DNA from 3 places in the Fusobacterium perfoetens ATCC 29250 genome. Region 3 is predicted to be linked to each of the others. Evidence: riboswitches for the same ligand, from Rfam matches in the RefSeq annotation. Region 3 holds a riboswitch; each other region holds the start of a gene.
What was found. Region 3 has a riboswitch for lysine ahead of lysA (diaminopimelate decarboxylase). Riboswitches for the same ligand answer to the same signal wherever they lie in the genome.
Positions count from the first base shown of each region.

Region 1: it holds a riboswitch for lysine, as region 3 does, so the genes downstream of both, T364_RS0101905 (Na+/H+ antiporter NhaC family protein) here and lysA (diaminopimelate decarboxylase) in region 3, are expected to answer to the same signal.
Region 2: it holds a riboswitch for lysine, as region 3 does, so the genes downstream of both, T364_RS0103275 (aspartate kinase) here and lysA (diaminopimelate decarboxylase) in region 3, are expected to answer to the same signal.

Region 1 covers NZ_JHXW01000004.1:126,296-131,595, reverse strand. The annotation lists gene tpiA (triose-phosphate isomerase) at 1-451, opposite strand, end outside; gene T364_RS0101930 (hypothetical protein) at 574-1,176, opposite strand; gene T364_RS10315 (ComF family protein) at 1,160-1,831, opposite strand; gene T364_RS0101920 (zinc ribbon domain-containing protein) at 1,803-2,021, opposite strand; gene T364_RS0101915 (YraN family protein) at 2,005-2,379, opposite strand; gene T364_RS0101910 (ribonuclease HII) at 2,398-3,006, opposite strand; lysine riboswitch at 3,174-3,347, shown strand; gene T364_RS0101905 (Na+/H+ antiporter NhaC family protein) at 3,503-4,900, shown strand; gene T364_RS0101900 (flavodoxin family protein) at 4,988-5,300, opposite strand, start outside.
Region 2 covers NZ_JHXW01000006.1:17,138-22,437, forward strand. The annotation lists gene dapA (4-hydroxy-tetrahydrodipicolinate synthase) at 1-419, opposite strand, end outside; gene T364_RS0103270 (aspartate-semialdehyde dehydrogenase) at 430-1,425, opposite strand; gene T364_RS0103275 (aspartate kinase) at 1,449-2,654, opposite strand; lysine riboswitch at 2,765-2,938, opposite strand; gene T364_RS0103280 (M20 metallopeptidase family protein) at 3,098-4,291, shown strand; gene T364_RS0103285 (hypothetical protein) at 4,302-4,676, shown strand; gene T364_RS10395 (4-hydroxyphenylacetate 3-hydroxylase N-terminal domain-containing protein) at 4,832-5,300, opposite strand, start outside.
Region 3 covers NZ_KK211416.1:201,905-207,204, reverse strand. The annotation lists gene T364_RS0107830 (amidohydrolase family protein) at 1-571, opposite strand, end outside; gene lysA (diaminopimelate decarboxylase) at 699-2,003, opposite strand; lysine riboswitch at 2,102-2,275, opposite strand; gene nrdD (anaerobic ribonucleoside-triphosphate reductase) at 2,354-4,549, opposite strand; gene htpG (molecular chaperone HtpG) at 4,949-5,300, opposite strand, start outside.

The DNA of each region.
Region 1 (5,300 bases), on a different contig from region 3:
ATCCTCCTCTAATTTGAGTTTTGTTAACTTCATCAGTTCTTCCAGCTTCTCTGTCTTCTAATTTTTCTCCAATACAAAGAATAGGAGTCATTCCATGAGCTAATACAGCTTTTACTTTTTCGTTTATAAATTCATCAGATTCTTTAAAATATTCTCTTCTTTCTGAATGTCCTAATATAACATATTCAACACCTAAATCTTTTAACATAACTGGTGAAACTTCTCCAGTGTATGCTCCTGAATCTTTAGGATATACATTTTCAGCTGCTATTTTAACATTACTTCCTTCTACTGCTTTAACAGCATCAGATAAAGCTGTAAATGGAGCTCCAATTACTATTCCAACAGAATCTACTCCTTTAACAAGTTCTTTTAATTCTGTTAACATTTCAACAGCTTCTTTGTTAGTTTTATTCATTTTCCAGTTTCCTGCAATTATTGTTTTTCTCATAACTAAATCCTCCTAAATATTTTTATCTTAATAACTAATTTTATCACATTCTAAAAAAAATTTCTAATTTTGTATAAGTTAATAAATAAATATTTTTTGATTAATTTTTATCCGTTATTAATTTAATTGCTATTATTTGATGATTGTTCTTCTAAAATAATATCATTTTTATAATTTTCAATATTCTCACTTAAAAGAGATAACATATCAGAAATTTCGAATTCTAAAATATCAAAAGCTGTTTCATAATCTTCTTGAGTTAAAGCCTTTATAAGTGAATTGTAACTTTCTTTAAAATCATCTAAAAACTCATTATATCCAAAATATAGATAATCTACATAGGTATTTTCTTTTAAACTATATAAAAGATTTAAAGTCCAATTTAAAAAACTTAATATCTCATTCATTTTCATATCATATGCTATTTCTTCAAGTTCAAATTCTTCTAAAGCTTTTAAGCTTTTAAAATATTCTTCTATATATTCTTCTAATAAATATAAAGAATGAAATAAAATATTTCTATGACTTTTTGTATAAATCTCTATTAAAGATACTTTTGAAATATCAACAATAGAAGTAGTAGTTAGGACCACTCCATCAACTACAATTTTTTCTAATATTTTATCTTCTCCTTTAAGTTTTTTTGTGATTTCATTTATAATTTCACCAAAACTACTATATTGTTTATCTAAAAGATATTCTTTATTATCAATTAATATTGTCATGATTCTCCCCAAAATTATATTTTTTAAAACTTGATGCCATAGAAAAAGAAAAAATAGTTATAGATTTTACTTTTCCTTTACTTTTAATTTCTTTTTTTAATTCGTTTATGGTATTTCCAGTTGTTATTATATCATCTATTATTAAAATATTTTTATTTTCCACTTGAAAAGGAATATAAAAAGCTTTATTTATATTAAATTTTCTTGAATTTTTATTCAGTAAATGACTCATATGTTTTGTATTTTTTATTCTCTCTGCCTCATAATACTTTATATTTAAAATATCTAAAATATAAGATACTTGATTAAATCCTCTTGAAAAGAATCTTTTCTTATTTAAAGGTATGGGAATAATTATATCTATATTATTTTCTTCAATTACTTTTTTTAAATTTTTTTCTATAAGTTTTGCTAAAAAAAATCCAATATATTTTCTATTTTGAAATTTATAATTTTTTATTAAACTTCTAAAATATTTATTATAATTAAAAATATAATAAACATTATCATATTTTTTTAAAGAATTATTTTGTAGAAAAATATCTTTACATTTTTTACAAATATATATTTCATCTTCAAATAAAATGCTGTTACAAACACTACATCTATTGTTAAATAAAAATTTTCTAAGGTGTTGGTTTAGGCTCTGGAACATTTTTCACCTTCTTAAGTTCTTTATTAACAACTTTAGCAGAATAAATTTCTGTATATCCACAGTCTGAACAAATTTTTAGATAGTAAGTTCCAAATTCAACTTTTAATTTTGAATCTTTTTCAGGAAAAATAGCTGTTTTTACATAATAATCGCTACTTCCACATTTTGCACATCTAAAATCCAATTTCATCACCCCACAATATATTTTCAATCCAACAACATTTATTATTTTCATCAAATGCTATTGCATCAAATCGGATATCAAAATTTTGCAGTTTATTTATTGTTATAAATTCATTGGCACTTAAAAAAATTCTTTTTAGTTTTTGCTTAGAAATAGCTTCAAAACCATTTCCAAATTTTTTGCTACTTCTTTCTTTTACTTCTACAAAAATAATTAAATTATCTTTTCTTAAAATTAAATCTATTTCTCCAAAATGTGAATAAAAATTTTTTTTAATTAATTGAAATTCTTGAGCTTCTAAGAATTTTAATGCTAAATTTTCAAAATAATCTCCTTGAGTTCTTTTATTTAAAAATTTTTTCATTTTAAACCTGATTTTTTATTAAAAATTAGATAAAATTTTTTTTAAGAAAGTTTTTCTATGAATTTTTAAAGGACCTTTTTCTAGTAAAATTTCTCTATGAAGTTTTGTTCCATAACCTTTATGTTTTTCAAAATGATATTCAGGATATATTTCAGAAAATTTTAACATTATTCTATCTCTTGTTACTTTAGCTATTATAGAAGCTGTAGCTATTGATAAAGATTTTCCATCACCTTTTATAATACATTCTTGATTTCCATCATAATTTTTTATTAATTTATTTCCATCTACTAATACAATATCATAATTGATATTTTGACTTTTAATATCTTCAATAGCTCTGTTCATTGCTAAAAAAGTGGCATTTAAAATATTAACTTCATCAATTTCTTCTACAGTAGCTATTCCAATTCCAACATCACAAAATGTTAAAATTTTTTCAAATAAATTTTCTCTTTTCTTTTCTGTTAATTTTTTTGAATCATTAATTTCTTCAAAAAAATCATGATACTCATTTATTTTTACAGCGGCTGCTACTACAGGACCAGCTAGTGGGCCTCTTCCAGCTTCATCAACACCTAATATTATTTTTCCTTTTTCAATATCAAATTTATATAATTCACTCATTTTATCTCCTAAATAATTTTATATGAATTTAATTTTATTATATTCTTCTCAAAATAGGTTCATATTTAATTATAACATTCATAGAAAGAAAAATAAATAAGAAAATGAAAAACAAAATTGACAATAAATATAAAAAATGTTATCATGTATATTGGACAATTTAATATTTTAGAGGTAGAGGTTGCAAAAAACATTATTAAATAATAGGAGCTTAGCAAGCATAGATTATTATTGAAAGGGAATTTTGCCGAAAGGTTTAAAGAGCTAACTTTAGACACTTGGGATTATAGAGAATATCTATAAGACTGACATTAGTTTACTAGTGTAGAGCTATCAATTAGATTATAAATTATATAGTTTATTTTATATTTTCTGCCTTATATTTTAATAATATAAGGCTTTTTTTATTGAGGAGGATTAAGTGACAAATAACGAGAGAAGAGGGATTTTTATAGAGATACTAAAATTATCTCCTATTGTTTTATTGGGAATTTTAATGGTTGGAATAAAATTAGACTTTTTAATAGCAGCTCCAATTTCAACTATATATGTAGCAATAATTGCTTGGTTAACTGAAAAGTTTTCTTTTAATCAAATTGTAGAAAAAGCTGTAAATAGTGTAAAAGAAATTCAATTAGTATTTTTTATTTTGATGTTAGCTTATGCTATGGCTGAGGCTTTTATGGCTAGTGGTGTAGGAGCTTCAATAATTATTATGTCATTAAATTTAGGACTAACAGGAAAAACTATAGCAGTTACAGGAATAATTGTCACAAGTATTTTATCAATTACAATAGGAACATCTTGGGGAACTTTTGCAGCTTGTGCTCCTATATTTTTATGGTTAAATCATATAGTTGGTGGAAATATTCTTTTGACCTTAGGAGCTATTGCTGGTGGAGCTTGTTTTGGTGATAATATAGGACTTATTTCAGATACTACAGTTGTAAGTTCTGGAATACAAAAAGTAGAAGTTATACATAGAATAAGACATCAAGGAGTATGGTCTGTAGGGTGTCTTATAGTTGGAATAATAACTTTTTATGTAGTGTCAGTTATGTTGGGGTTACCAAATATAAGTGGAAATGTAAATGATGCTATCAATCAAATTCCTGATAACGTTTGGGAAGTTTTAAAAACAGAAAGAGAATCAGCAATTATTCTTTTAAATCAAGTAAAAGAGGGAGTACCTTTATATATGTGTTTACCTCTAATTTTTGTTTTAGTATCAGCAATAAAAGGTTTTCCAACTTTAGCTTGTCTTTTTATAGGAATTATTAGTTCTATGGTATTTGGATTAATATCAGGAACAATTCCTAATATTTCAGAATTTTTAGATTTAATGTATACAGGTTTTTCAAGTGCTGGAGCTAGTGTTATTATAATGATGATGTGGATAACAGCCTTTGGTGGAATTATGGGAAGTATCAATGCATTTGAACCATTATCAAGAATAGTAAAGAAAATTTCTAGAAATGTAAGACAATTAATGTTTTATAATGGAGTTTTTTCAATATTAGGAAATGTTGCTTTAGCTGATGAGATGGCTCAAATAGTTACTATTGGACCAATAATAAAAAATTTAGTAGATGAAAATGTAGAAGGGACAGAAGAAGAAAAATATAAATTACGTCTTAGAAACGGATGTTTTAGTGATGCTATGGGAGTTTTTGGGTCTCAATTTATTCCTTGGCATACTTATACAGTATTTTTTACAGGAATAGCTTCTGTTGTTTATCCTCTTTATGATTTTAGACCAACAGATATTATAAAATATAATTTTCTTTCTATAATAGTTGTAGTTTCTATACTTATTTTAACTTTAACAGGATTAGATAAATTTATTCCATTATTTAATATTCCTGAAGAACCAAAAGTAAAATTAAAAAAATAAAGTTTTTATAATTGATAAATTTTTTCTTCATAATAAAAATAAAAAGGATATTATAAAAATACAATATCCTTTTTATTTTATTAAAATTTAGATTTTTTTCCAAAAATCTTTTAATTCAGTTATTTTAGTAGTATCTTTTAATATATCTCCTTTTTCATAAGCAGAAATATCTATGTTTCCAACAAAATCCCATTTTAAATATTCACAAATACATTTGAATTGTCTTTTAATAATATCATATTCTTCATCACTTAATTCAGCAGCTCCAACAGTAATTAATCCTATTTTTTTAGATTTTTGAGGTAAGAATTCTCCTTTCATATATATTCTATCTATAGCTGCTTTCATTTGAGAAGTTATTCCCCACCAATAAACTGGAGAAGCAAAAATAATTACATCA
Region 2 (5,300 bases), on a different contig from region 3:
CTACCAGGTACATTATACAATATTATTGGTAATTTTACAACTGAGGCTATTGATTTATAGTGTTCATATATTCCATTTTCATTTCCTTTATTATAGTAAGGAGTAACTACTAATAGAGCATCTACGCCTAATTCTTCAACTTTTTTACTAAATTCCACAGCAGTTTTTGTACAGTTAGAACCTGTTCCAGCTATTACTGGTATTCTTTTATTAATTTTTTCTACAGTGAATTTTATAACTTCTAATCTCTCTTCCTCTGTCATTGTTGAAGCTTCTCCTGTAGTTCCAACTACAACTATAGCATCAGTTTTATTTTCTACATGAAATTCTAATAATTCCTCTAATTTTTTATAATTTACTTGATTATCATTTGTAAATGGTGTTACTAGGGCTACCCCTGAACCTGTAAAAATTGACATTTTTTTCTCCTTAAGCTAATTTATTTTTTATATCTCTAAATAATTCGGCTATTTGAACAGCATTAGTAGCTGCTCCTTTTCTTATATTGTCAGCCACAGTCCATAAGTTTACACTATTTTCTGTACTGAAATCTCTTCTTATTCTTCCTACTAAAACTTTATCTTGTCCACTAGCTTCAGTAGCTAAAGGATATTCATTATTTTTAGGATTGTCCACTAATATTATTCCTTCATACTCACCAATAACTTTTTTTACATCTTCTATATCAAATTCACTATTAAGCTCAGCTGTAATTGATACTGAGTGAGAATTTATAACTGGAACTCTTACACAAGTAGCTGTTACAGGTAAATCTGGAAGTTCTAATATTTTTCTTGTTTCATTTATCATTTTTATCTCTTCTTTTGTATATCCATTATCCATAAATACATCTATATGTGGTAAACAGTTATTTACAATTTGATGAGGATATACTTTAGGAGCTAATCCTTTTAATCCATTTTGTAAATCCTCTACACCTTTTTGTCCTGTACCTGATACAGCTTGATATGTATTGTATATTACTCTTTTTAATCCATATTTTTCAGCTAAAGCTTTTAATGGAGCCATACATTGAATTGTTGAACAGTTTGGATTTGCTATAATTCCATGATTTGTAAATGCTGCCTCTTTATTAACTTCTGGTACAACTAATGGAACTTCTGGATCCATTCTCCAGGCTGAAGAGTTATCAACTACTAAACATCCTTTTGAAGCTGCTATTGGGGCATATTTTTTACTTATATCTCCACCAGCTGAAAATAGAGCTATATCAATTCCTCTATCAAAACTATTTTCTGTTAATTCTTCTACTGTATATTCTTTTCCTCTAAAAGTTATTTTTTTACCAGCACTTCTTGCTGAAGCAAATAAATATAACTCTGTTATTCCTAAATCTCTTTCCTCTAAAACTTTTAAAAATGTACTTCCTACTAATCCTGTAGCTCCTACAATAGCAACTCTCATATTTATCCTCCTCAAATTATTCTCTATAAATTAAATTCTTCTGCTACTACTTCTACTGCTTTATTTATATCTTTTCTTTCTATACTACATGAAACACTTATCTCTGATGTTGTTACTTGATAAAAATTTATTCCTGCTCTACTTAAAGCTGAGAAGAATTTACCAGATACTCCAGAGTTATTTATCATTCCTACACCTACTATTGAAATCATTGATAAGTTATCATTATATCCTAACTCTATACAAGGTAATTCCATCTTTATTCTTTCAATAGCTTGGTCTAATAAATATTTTTCTCCTTCTACACAGCTAAATGATATTTTAGCTTTATTGTCATTTGAAACATTTTGAGAAATCATATTTATATTTAATCCCACTTCATTAATTATTGTAAATATTTTTGCTATTTTTTCACTAGAATAATTAATATTTGAAAGAGTTGTTACTATTATCTCTTTTGTTATACTAATTCCTGTTACTAATTTATCCTCTAAAACATCATTCATATCCATTATCCAAGTTCCTCCTGTCTCACTTAAAGTTTTTCCAACAAAAATAGGAATATTATATTTTTTACCAATTTCCACAGCTCTTGTCTCCATTACTCCAGCTCCAAGATTAGCCATTTCCATCATTTCTTCATAAGAAATTTTATCTAAAAATTTAGCATTTTTATAAAGTCTTGGGTCAACACTATAAATTCCCTCAACATCTGTATATATTCTACATTCACATTTTAGAGAAGCAGCTAAGGCAACAGCACTTGTGTCTGACCCTCCTCTTCCTAATGTGGTTATATCTCCATGGTCATTTATTCCTTGAAATCCAGCTACTATAACAACATTATTATCTTTTAAATATTCTTCTATTTTTTCTGTATCAATATTTTTGATTTTACTTTTTGTATGAACTCCTACAGTTTTTACATTAGCTTGATACCCTGTTAATGATACAGCTTTTTGTCCCAAAGAATTTATAGCCATTGATAATAAAGAAACTGTTTGTTGTTCCCCTGTAGATAAAAGAGAATCTAATTCTCTTTGATTTGGTGAATCAGAGATTTCTTTTGCCATAGCAATAAGGGCATTTGTTGTTTTTCCCATTGCTGAAGCAACAACTATAATTTCATTATATTTTGTTTTCTTTAAGTTCACTATATATTCAGCTATCGCTTTAATTTTTTCAATAGTTGCTACACTAGAACCACCATATTTTAATACTACTCTCATATATTATCTCCTTTTTCATTTTAAAATAAAAAACCAACAGACTTATCTGTTGGTTTATATTTCATTTTGAGATAATATAATTTATTTTTAGTATCACAACAATGAATAACACAACAGAAAGCACAACATTGAATATCAATGACAGTTATATGGATATTCTCCATATTCCCAACCTAAAAATCCTCCCTATAATTTTTAGATTTCGGCAAAATCCCCTTTCATTATATCTCAAAGTTAGGTAACTCAACATAATTACTTTTGTCATTTGCTCCTCAATCCGTTTCCTATTTTATTGTTGTCATTTTATAACAATTTCTATAAAAAATAAAATATAAATTTTATATCTTAAACTATATATTATATAAATTTATTTTTTATAATTTTTATTGTTTTATAGATTTTTTTTTGCTATAATTCTTATTAATTAATTTATGGAGGTTTTTATGAATAATATAATTTTAAATAATATAGATAAATATAATGATTGGTTTATAAAAGTTAGAAGAGATTTACATAAAATTCCTGAGTTAGATTTTGATTTACCAAAAACAATAAAATATATTTCTTCAACTTTAGATGAACTTAATATAAATTATAAAACAAATATTGGAAAAAGTGGAATTGTAGCTGATATCCCTGGAAAAGATTCTTCTATTACTATTGCTTTAAGAGGAGATATTGATGCTTTACCAATATTAGAAAATAATGATTTTGAATTTAAATCTGAGCATATTGGAAAAATGCATGCCTGTGGTCATGATGTTCATAACACAGTTTTATTAGGAGTAGCCAAAATTTTATCAGAAATAAAAGATGAAATTCCTTGTAATATCAGACTTATTTTTCAACCAGCAGAAGAAACTACTGGTGGAGCTCTTCCCATGATAGAGGATGGAGTTTTAAAAAATGTAAATGCTATATTTGGACTTCATGTTGACCCTTTTGTAAATGTTGGAAGTATAGGAATTAAATATGGGCCTATGTTTGCCTCTTCTTGTGGAGTAAAAATAAAAGTTATAGGAAAAAGTACTCATGGAGCTTTTCCAAGTGAGGGGGTTGATGCTATAGTTACTACAGCTCAAATTATTAGTTCTATTCAATCTATTGTTTCAAGAAATACAGATGCTAGAGAATCTGTAGTTATAACTTTTGGTACTATTAATGGTGGAACAAAAGAAAATATAGTTGCTGGAGAAGTTGAAGTTACAGGAATTTTAAGAACTCTTTCTACTGAAAGTAGAGAATACAATAAACAAAGAATCAAAGAAATGGCTGAATTTGTAGCAAAAGGATATGGAGCTACAGCTATTGTTAATTTTAGAAATAGTTATAATGCTTTAATAAATCATGATGAATATGTAGATATTGTTAAAGAAGTTGGAAATGAAGTTTTAGGAAAAGAAAATGTTATTACTAAAAAATATTCAGAAATGGGAGCAGAAGATTTTTCTTATTATCTCGAAAGAGTACCTGGAGCTTTCTTTTATTTAGGTATTAGAAATGAAAGTATTGGTGCTTGTGAACCATTACATAATGATAAATTTATGATAGATGAAAATGCTATTAAGGTTGGAGTAAAAGTCCAAATAGCTAATATTTTTAAAGCTTATGAAAATTTAAAAAATAATTTAAAATAAAGGGGAAAATATGTGGGAAATCTTAGAAATAATCTTTTTTATAATATTATTAATATTTATTTTTCAAAATATGAAAAGGAGAAATAAAATTAGAGCTGGAGAAAAACTTACAGGAAAAATTGTTGAAGTTACTCCTCTAAAAAGACTGATAATTGAAATTGGAAATAAAAAAGAAAAAAAGAAAGTTCAAACCTTAGAATCAGGTTTATTCCAATATTCTAAAAAAAATATTGGTGAAAAAATTGAAGTTTATTATAACAAAGAAATCTACAATAAGTGTTCCTTAGTAGAATTTAATAAATGGGACTTAAAAAAATCTATAAAATTTTTCTTAATTTTTGTTATAATTTATACTATCATTTGGATTTTTATTAATATTTTATAAAAAAAAGGATTGTTATTTTAATGTACCTAAAATTCTTAAATATCTAAGTAATAGGATACTTATTATAACAATCCTTTTATTTCTAAATCATAAAATTTTTATTATTCTAAATTAATTCTCTATTTTTATATTTATAAAATAATTTTAATTTTTAACTATTTATCACTTTTAGGTAAATCTCCTATAGTACAAATACGCCCATTTCTTCTTCCTATATCATTTATAATTTCATCATATTTATCTCCATCTTTTGTAATTCCACAAGCACTTTTAGCTATATTTTGAAGATGTTTCCAATCTGTAAATGAACGAGCCATTACTGTAGAAGCTTCTTGATTTCCTCCACCATGAAGAGCCATTGCTGTCCAGTTTGAACCTCTAACCATATGTTCTATAAAACGAACTGCTCTTAATCTATCAAATGAATCATATTCTGGATTTCCAGGATTGAAAGCCCTTCTACAAATTTCTCCAATTTCTGGTGAACGCATATCAAACTCTGAAGGAGCTGTTTCTCCAAAACCAGCAATAATATCTCTAGCATAACGAACAGCATCAAATGGTATTTTTGTACATGTATATTTACATGTATGAGATAATAATGGATTAGGAATCCAGAAACCA
Region 3 (5,300 bases):
CTCTTAAATGTGCTGCAATGATTTTATGTTGTCCAAGCTTCCCAAGAGTTGTCATCTCATTAAAATCTATTCCAGGAACATATCTAAGACCAAAACTAATTCCTAATAGCCCTGATTCTCTCATAATTTTCTTCCCTATTTCATACATTTTTTCTACTTGGTCATTTTCAAGACTTACATATCTATCAACACCTATTTTTTCTCTTAATATTCCATGTGGTAATAACATTCCAAAGTTAATAGGATGTCCTTCATCTACTCCATCTAAAAATTCCTTTGGATTAGAAACTCCTATTCCAGAATTTCCCCCTATTCCTGTAGTAACTCCCATAGATAACATTCTTTTAAATATTTCTCTATCTGGTGTTGTTCCATCAGTTAAAACTTCATGCATATCAATATCTATAAATCCAGGACAAACACACATACCTACTGCATCTATTTCATGATCTCCAGTTAATATCTGATGAGATATTTCTACAATTTTTCCATTTTCTATTGCAATATTTAATGGCTCATATAAACTATTTTTTGGGTCTATAACTAATCCGTGATTTATTACTGTTCTCATATCCTAATTTAAGTTACATTTTTTATATTGTAACTTTCCTCCCTTCTTTATTTGTTTGTATATCTAAGTTGTGTTATAAAATAATTATATCATATTTTAATAATTTCCGCATATTGTTTTTTAGATATTATAATTCTATAAATACATCATTAGCTACTAAATCTTCAAAAGATTCTCTTTTTATTGAAAGATAAGATTTTCCATCTTTAACAAATACAACTGCTGGTCTTGTAGCTTTATTGTAATTACTAGACATTGAATATCCATAAGCTCCTGTTGTAGATACAAATATATAATCTCCCTCTTGAGCTTTAGCAAGTTTCATATCTTTTCCTATTAAGTCTCCAGACTCACAACATTTTCCAGCAATAGTAACTATATCATCAGCTTTTTCATTAAGTCTATTAGCTATTACAGCCTCATATTTTGCTTGATATAAAGCTGGCCTTATATTATCAGTCATTCCTCCGTCAATGAATACATATTTAACTCCTCCATATGTATTTTTTATTCCACCAACTGTATATAAAGTTCCACCTGCATTACCTACAATGCTTCTTCCAGGTTCAATTGAAACTTTTTTTAAAGTCATCTTTTCTTTTTCTAAAGTTTTTTCAATATGTTCTATCATAGATTTCATAAATTTTTCAATATCTACTTCTACATCTCCATCTACATAATAAACTCCAAATCCCCCACCTAAATTCATTTCAGGAATTTCTATATTAAATCTTTCTGAAATTTTCTTAGTAAACATTATCATTGTTTCTATTCCTTCATGAAATGCTTTAGTGTCAAAGATTTGTGAACCTATATGACAATGAAATCCTAAAAATTCTAAATTTTTATAAGAAATAATTTTTTCTATTATACTGTAAATATTTTCATCAAATATAGATTCTCCAAACTTAGAACTATGTTTTGATGTTCTTATATATTCATGAGTATGAGCATCAATTCCTATATTTATTCTTAACATAACCTTTATTTTTTTATTCTTTTCTTCTGCAAGTGTTCCAAGTTTATCTATTTCACTTATATTATCCAATATTACTATTCCTATATTCCAATCAAGACACATTTCAAGTTCTTCTATACTTTTATTATTTCCATGCATATGTACTCTATTCATAGGAAATTTTGAAACTTTTATAGAATACAATTCTCCTCCAGAAACTGCATCTATACTTAATCCATATTTATCAATTATTTGGCACATAGCTTTAGATAAAAATGCTTTTGAAGCATAAACTACTTCAGTTTCAAATTTATTTGACTTAAAATTTTCTATATATTTTTTTATATTACTTTCTATTAATTCTTGGTCCATAATATATAACGGAGTCTTATATTCTTTTGCAAGTTTTTCTACTGATACTCCTCCTATTTCAAGAATTCCATTATTATTTTTCATTGTTCCAAAATATCTCATAAAACTTCCTCCAAAATTTTTATAAAAAAAGACAGTCTCCTCAATTTTAGACTGTCTTTAGTAACCTATATAAAAATAATAATTATATTTTAGATAACTTACTTGATAGCCCTCCATTGAAAACTCAATGACAGTAAAATAGATATTATCTAATTTACCAATAAAAATGTTTTGACCTTCACTTCTATTTCGGCAAAATCTCCTTTCAAATTATTCTCCGTTTGTCAGACTAAAATAATTTTACTCTTATCATTTGCTCCTCTATCTTAAATTCTTTTAAATAAAAGTATATCTAAAATTTATTAATTTGTATAATATAAATTATATATATCTGATATATATTTTTTTTATTATTTTACATGAATAGCTCTATTTTTTATTTCTTTCATTCTTCCTTCTAAAGCATGAGTTATATTATAATTTGAAATATATCCACAACATCTTCTTTGAATTTTCATTTTCATTCCCTCTTCATTACCACATTGTGGACATTTATATTTTGTTGTATGTTCATCATAAGATATTTCTCCTGTATATCCACATTCAAAACATACATCTGATACTGTATTTACTGCAAAGTATTCTATTCCTTTATCATGAGCATATCTCATAAGTTCTAATATTGCATCAGAATTATAAGTTTTTCCTCCATTTTCAACATACATAATATTTCCACCATTACAATATTTAATAAATGGAGCTTCTACATCTATTTTGTCAAATGCATCTATTGGTAATTCTGATGAAAAATGGAAAGAATTTGTATAATATTCTCTTTTTAGTAACCATTCAGGCATTACATCACTATAATTTTTCTTATCTATATTAAAGAATGTTGCTATACTAGCCTCTGCTGGTGTTCCATAAACTGATACAGGTAATCCTGTTTCTTCTTTTATTTCATCAGCTTGTTTTCTTATTTCTTTCATTATTCTAAGCCCTAACTCTCTTCCAGCTGGTTTTGATATATTTTGCTTATCATCTGTAAGTATTCTTACACAATCATCTATTCCTAAGAAACCATATGATACAGATGCTCTATCTGATTTTAATAATTTTTCTACTGTTTCATTTGGTTCTAATCTAGCAATAGCTCCATATTGAAATAAAATAGGTGCTTGTTTAGCCTTTAATTTTCTAACATTTTCATATCTTTTTAAAATACCTAATTTCATAAGTGATTTCTTTTCTTCTAATAGTTTCATAAATGTTTCTACTACATCTGTTCCCTTATGTCTTAAAGATTCTAAAGCTATTTGAGGTAAATTTAATGTTATAACACCAAAATTAAATCTTCCATATTGTTGATATTTTCCATTTTCTTGAAATTCATGGTTTACTCTTGAACGACAACCCATTCTTGCATAATATTTTCCTGCATCATAGTCTTCTTTAGAATAGAATAATAAATCTGGATAATATGTATGTGCTATACATTTAGAAACTTCTTTAGTTATATAATAATATGGGTCTCCCTCTTTTAAATTGTATCCATCTACAACTATATAAGATAGTTTAGGGAAAATTGCTGGTATTTTTAGAGCTCCTAATCCTGTTTGTCTAACTTTTAAGTAAGCTAGTATTATTTGCTCAGATTCCCAAGAAGTAGGAATATTAAAAGTTATTGTAGAAAATGGAGTTTGAGAAGCTGACCCTAAAATACTATTTGTTTGATACTCAAATAATTGACAAGCATCATAAATTTCTTTTGCTGTCTTTTTGATAACTTTTTCAAATACTTTAGGATATTTTGTTTTCAATTCTTCATTAGCTGAATCTAGTTCTAATGTATCATCATACTCTTTTTCATATAAAAACTCAAAATAATCATTAAAGTTTTTAACAAAATTTTTCTTTGCATATTTTGCAAAAACTTCATTAAAGTTAGGTATAGAATTTCCTCCATATTGTTGCGAACTAACACTAGCCATTATTTGCATTGCGATATTCATAGCAGTTCCAACTGATTTAGGAGTTTCTACATCAGTATTTGTTATTCTAGTTCCATGGTCTAACATATCCTCAACATTAATTAAACAACAGTTTGTTAATTCCTTTTCTACATCTGAATCATGCCAATGAATAGTTTTTTTTCTGTGAGCTTCATATAACTCTTTACCAATAGATTTTTCTACATTAAATCTAAAATATTCTCCTGATATTAGGTCTCTAGCAACTGATGGCAATGTAGAATTTTTATTTGAATTTTCTCTATCTCCATTTTCTAATATTCCTTCTATTCTTTGGAATAAACTATCAGTTTCTTTTAACCTAGCTTCACTTCTTTTTGTTCTATATCTTTCAAATTTTTGAGCTTGACAAAAATATCCAAAATCACATAAAGTTTTAAATACAATATCTTGTATTTCTTCAATATCTATTTTTTCTTTCTTCATTAATTTTATTTTATTTAATATATGGTCTAACATTTCTACAAGAACAGCTTCATTTTTGAAAGGCATCTCTTTGTGAACTTTTTGTAAAACTATAAATATTTTATCTTTATTAAATGCTACTACATCGCCATTACGTTTAATAACTTTCATATTAACCCCCATATCATATTTCTATTCAATTTATATAATAAGATTTTTTATTTTTCCGCTCTAATATAATAGCATATATTGTGTTTTTTATCAATGTTTTTTCACTAGATATTGTGATTTTTTAACAATTATTCCTTTATTTTCAATGGATTTAATAATCATTCTTTTTTTATATAGAAATCTAATCAAAAAATATATTTGACGACTTTTCTCTTTAATGTTAAGCAATTTTAAATATTTTTATATATTTTTTTTAATAACTATATATAGTGGTAATTTTTTCAAAAATAACACAACAAAAAATATTTTATAACTAAAAATTATGAAACTTTTAGATAAATATATTTTTTTAAAATAAAAAAGGAACTGTTATAAACTATACAACAGCTCCAAAAAATTTTATTTAGATATTATTTTATTTAATTTTTCAGCAAATTCTACTGGATTTTCTATTTGTAATCCCTCTATTAATAGTGATTGATTATATAATACATACAATAAATCTTTTAATTCATCTTCATCACTAATATTTTTAATTTTTTCAAATAAAGGATGTGTTGGATTAAATTCTAATATTTTTTGAGCTTTAATATTTTCATTTCCAGGAATTTCTGATAATGTTTTTTCCATTTCAAGAGAAATCTCTCCTTTAGACGCAAGACCAACAGCTCCACTTCCTAAATTATTATTAAGTCTTACCTCTTCTATTTTTTCTCCTAATAAGTTTTTAATTTTTTCTAATAAAGTTTTA